2 regions of the Enterobacter wuhouensis genome follow, and region 1 is predicted to be linked to the other one. Evidence: predicted binding sites of a transcription regulator. Region 1 holds the regulator's gene; the other holds the start of a gene.

Region 1 (2,458 bases):
ACACGTAGCGCGGCAGCAGAGTACCGTCGATTTCCAGGGGTTCAAGTGGGTCAGGTAAATCATGCGCCAGGCACTGGGCGCGCAGCGTCAGCAAGTCTGCCTTCGAGTTGTAAGGCAAAACGTACATAATAGGGCGTGACGTATCGAGCCCTAATTCCAGCGCGGGTTCTGCTGGGATAGACTTGCTTTTTACCAGGACGCTTAATGGTAAATTAAGTAATTTGTAGTAAATTCGTGGCCAGCCGGACATAAACGATGTAAAGCCTCTGGTTAATAATGCAATTGCGGCGCAAGGATAACAGAAAGCGCGCAAAATTTCTGTTGTTACCCGTCATACTTCAGGCTACAGCGAAACGCGCTGGTGCTAGAGTTACTGACGCTATTTCCAATAAAAGGTTCTATTAATGGCCAATAATACCACTGGGTTAACTCGAATCATCAAAGCTGCCGGCTATTCATGGAAAGGTTTCCGTGCCGCATGGGTCAATGAAGCCGCGTTTCGCCAGGAGGGCGTTGCCGCGATCGTCGCGGTTATCATCGCCTGTTTCCTTGATGTTGATGCTATTACCCGCGTTCTTCTCATTGGCTCCGTCCTTTTGGTGATGATAGTGGAAATTCTCAATAGCGCTATTGAAGCTGTTGTAGACCGCATTGGTTCTGACTTCCATGAGCTTTCTGGCCGTGCCAAAGACATGGGTTCTGCCGCTGTGCTGCTGGCGATTATCACCGCCGCCATAACCTGGGTCACGTTGCTCTGGTCACATTTCCGATGAGCCTCGAGAAATAATTAAGTCCCTGGTTTTTTGTGCAGTTTTTGGTTCCAAAATCACCTTTGACTGTATATACTCACAGCATAACTGTATATACACCCAGGGGGCGGAATGAAAGCGTTAACGACCAGGCAGCAAGAGGTGTTTGATCTCATCCGGGATCACATCAGCCAGACGGGTATGCCACCCACGCGTGCAGAAATCGCGCAGCGTCTGGGTTTCCGCTCGCCGAATGCTGCCGAGGAACACCTTAAAGCGCTGGCGCGTAAAGGCGTGATCGAGATTGTTTCTGGCGCTTCACGCGGCATCCGTCTGCTGGTGGAAGAAGAAACCGGCATTCCATTGATTGGCCGTGTCGCAGCAGGTGAACCCCTGCTGGCGCAACAGCATATCGAAGGCCACTATCAGGTAGACCCTGGTATGTTCAAGCCGAGTGCGGATTTTCTGCTGCGCGTCAGCGGTATGTCGATGAAAGACATTGGTATTCTCGATGGCGATCTGCTGGCGGTTCACAAAACTCAGGACGTGCGCAACGGTCAGGTTGTCGTTGCGCGCATTGATGATGAAGTCACCGTTAAGCGACTGAAAAAACAGGGTAATACCGTTCAGCTTCTGCCGGAGAACAGCGAGTTTACGCCGATTCTGGTGGATCTCCGCGAGCAGAGCTTCTCTATTGAAGGGCTTGCTGTCGGCGTTATTCGTAACGGTGAATGGCTCTAATCTCTTTCTGACGGGCTACGGGGTCTCCGTAGCCTGCTTCATTATCCGGTCCCGGTATTTCTCATGTCACTGCTGACGGCTTCTGATAAGGCATTGTGGCGTCTTGCTCTGCCAATGATTTTCTCCAATATCACCGTTCCTTTGCTGGGACTGGTGGACACGGCTGTTATTGGTCATCTGGATTCTCCCGTTTATCTGGGCGGCGTTGCGATCGGCGCAACGGCGACCAGCTTCCTCTTTATGCTGCTGCTCTTCTTGCGCATGAGCACAACTGGCCTGACGGCGCAGGCGTATGGCGCCAGGGACCCACTGCGGCTGGCGCGAGCGCTTGTGCAGCCATTAATTTTGGCGCTGGGTGCGGGTGCGCTAATTGTTTTACTGCGCACGCCGCTGATCGATCTGGCGCTCCATATTGTGGGCGGTAGCGAGGCGGTGCTTGAGCAGGCGCGGCGCTTCCTTGAAATTCGCTGGCTAAGCGCTCCGGCCTCGCTGGCAAACCTGGTTCTTTTGGGCTGGCTACTTGGCGTTCAGTACGCTCGCGCGCCGGTTATCCTGCTGGTGGTGGGAAACCTCCTGAACATCGTGCTCGATCTCTGGCTGGTGATGGGGCTGCACATGAACGTGCGGGGCGCGGCGCTGGCGACGGCCATTGCGGAATACGGCACGTTTGTCATCGGCCTGTGGATGGTGTGGCGCGTTCTGGCGATGCGCGGGATCTCTCTCGCGATGCTGAAAACGGCCTGGCGCGGCAACGTCCGCAAGCTGCTGGCGCTCAACCGCGACATTATGCTGCGCTCGCTGCTGCTCCAGCTCTGTTTCGGGGCGCTAACCGTCTTTGGCGCCCGCCTCGGGCCTGAGATCGTCGCGGTTAATGCGGTACTGATGACGCTGCTGACCTTTACCGCCTACGCGCTGGATGGCTTTGCCTACGCCGTTGAAGCGCATTCCGGGCAGGCATACGGTGCGCG
Region 2 (2,458 bases), 1.4 Mb from region 1:
TTGTTGCTAGAGTCTGCACGCCATACCATGCCGCCCAGACGGGTGTACACGTCCAGATCGTCAGTTACTGGGTAACCCAGTTTAGCGGTCAGCTGAACACCCTGAGCTTTGAAAGCGCCATTGGTGTTGTTGCCTTTGTATGGCATACGACCTAACCAGTCGTAACCCATTTCAAAGCCAACATACGGGTTAACCTGATAGCCACCGAACGCACCTGCACCAAGCTGGCTCTCATGAGTAGGGCCATCGTTGTTCAGTTCGCTGTTGTACCAGCCGGTGTCATGGAACTGAGACCAGCCCAGTTTACCACCTGCATACCAGGTATTATCTTTCGGAGCGGCCTGCGCTACGGTAGCGAAGCCAGCCAGTGCCACTGCAATCGCGATAGCTGTCTTTTTCATTTTTTGCGCCTCGTTATCATCCAAAATTTGCCATGAAGATCTCTTTCGAGAAATCACGGTTAAATCCTTCACCGGGGGGCGTGGTCAAATATAAATCTACCGATATCTTCGGCTTAGGCCGAGCACCCCTGGCGATGTAAAGTCTACAACGTAGCTGAAAACTTACAAGTGTGAACTCCGTCAGGCATATGAAAAAAAAAGTTCCGTATACCTATTATTTAACATTTTTCGAACAGAATTTGTGCAGTAAAATTAAGAGGAACCGCACCAGACAAGCCTTTCCGCAGTTTTGGCGACGGGAACTAATTCCACTTCCTGTGGTCAAAAAAAATTCCAGGAAAACTCTTAAATTTGCTCAATGATACAAATTTGAGTGAATTTTTAGGCCAGAACGTTGTCCTTTGCGATATGAATCTGGGTGAACCGGACGCATGATGAACCCGATCGCATGTCCTTCTTCCGCTGCTTCAGTCAGACGAAAATGTTCCTCTTCCGTTAACTCCTCAGACAACCATCCAATCACGACGCTGTAATTTCCGGTGCGCAAGGCGCGGATCATTGATTCAACCGTATCGCACGGCGAGAGTTGGTTAATTTGCATAACTTTTGTTAGCGGCAGGCCCGCAGACTGAACCCATTCCCGGCTCAATTTTTGCTGCGGCGTCAGCCAAAGCTGCCAGCGTGACTGCTGGCCAAGCTGTTGTAATAACGGCAGTAACAGAAGTTGGGTTAACAAAGGCTGGTCTTCACGATAAACCACTTCACTGATAAGACCTGTCGAGAGGCGCCCGACGGATTTCTGCGCAACACCGTCAGCGGTAGTAGAGAAAGATGTTGAGCGATTTGCATAGCCTGAAGTGTACATATTCATTCCAGCCCTGTAGTTACTGTATGAATATACAGTAACCCCTGTATGCCCAAAGATCAACTTCATTTTCGGAAAGCGACTCGCAAAATTCGTTCATTATTGGCTTCCCTGAAAAAATCATCTTGCTCATTGGCAATAAGTTGCCTATTTTCCTGCTAACGGATCCGCTAGTAAGAAATTCTGCTGTTATTGTATGATTTTTAAAGGAATTATTATGAAAAAGATATCTTATGAACGGATTTATAAGTCGCAAGAATACCTGTCCCCGTTGGGTGAAATCCACCATCGTGCGCTTTTCGGCGGCTATACCTTGGCCGTGGATGATGCGGTTTTCGCAATGGTGTCAGATGGCGAACTCTACCTGCGAGCCTGCGAAGAAAGCGCAAAATACTGTGTAAAGCATGCTTCCTCTTTCCTGACCCTCATGAAGCGGGGGCGCCCGGTGCTGCTTAATTATTATCGCGTCGATGACGGCCTCTGGCAGGACAGACAAAGACTGCTTCAGCTTTCGTCATTTGCACTCGATGCGGCAAGAAAAGAGCGCTATCAGCGGCATCAGCGCAATCGGCTCAAAGATCTGCCCAACCTGACGTTTCAACTGGAGGTTTTGCTCTGTGAGGCCGGGATCACCAACGAAGAGACGTTGCGGCAGCTGGGTGCGAGAGAGAGCTGGCTGAAAATGCGGGCAAAAAACAAAGCGCTAAGTATGAAAATTCTCTTTGCGCTTGAGGGGGCAATAGAAGGGCTGCATGAGGCGGCGCTCCCGGCGCTGATTCGCCAGGAGCTAACCGAGTGGCTTAATGCGCTGCCCGATCTGCAGGAAAATCACTCCTCCAGGTAGCGATTTGCTGCTGCAGTCGGCAAATTTCTGGCAGCAGAGCGATAAGCAGGCCAATCTGCTGAAGAACCAGTGGCGCTTTGCTGTCGTTACCCGGATCAAGATGCGCAATGCGTTGTGCCAGTTCATCAAGAGCATGCTGAACGCGCGGCTCGTCGGCTGGCAGATGATGAAGCGCATCATCGACGTAACAGACGGCGTCATCCAACAAGGCGAGAATGCCCGGGTTGGTGAGTTTTTCCCGGTGTGCCCCAAGCGTGGAGATATAGCTTGTAAACGTATGATTCAGGCAGAGCAGGCGGAAGGCCGTCTCTCGAATGTCTGCTGTAGCACGAGGTTCCGTAGACATGT

The links. Region 1 encodes LexA, which represses DNA repair genes until DNA is damaged. Its sites were predicted from a motif close to TNCTGTATGTACATACAGNA; they were not measured.
Region 2: the regulator LexA is predicted to act here: its motif matches at 1,287-1,306, upstream of sulA (SOS-induced cell division inhibitor SulA).

What each region holds. Positions count from the first base shown of each region.
Region 1 is NZ_CP142124.1:347,687-350,144, forward strand. Features, by position in the region: gene plsB (glycerol-3-phosphate 1-O-acyltransferase PlsB) at 1-250, opposite strand, end outside; gene VPX56_RS01665 (diacylglycerol kinase) at 405-773, shown strand; gene lexA (transcriptional repressor LexA) at 882-1,490, shown strand; gene dinF (MATE family efflux transporter DinF) at 1,554-2,458, shown strand, end outside.
Region 2 is NZ_CP142124.1:1,744,960-1,747,417, forward strand. Features, by position in the region: gene ompA (porin OmpA) at 1-401, opposite strand, end outside; gene sulA (SOS-induced cell division inhibitor SulA) at 757-1,266, opposite strand; gene VPX56_RS08270 (TfoX/Sxy family DNA transformation protein) at 1,484-2,110, shown strand; gene yccS (YccS family putative transporter) at 2,067-2,458, opposite strand, start outside.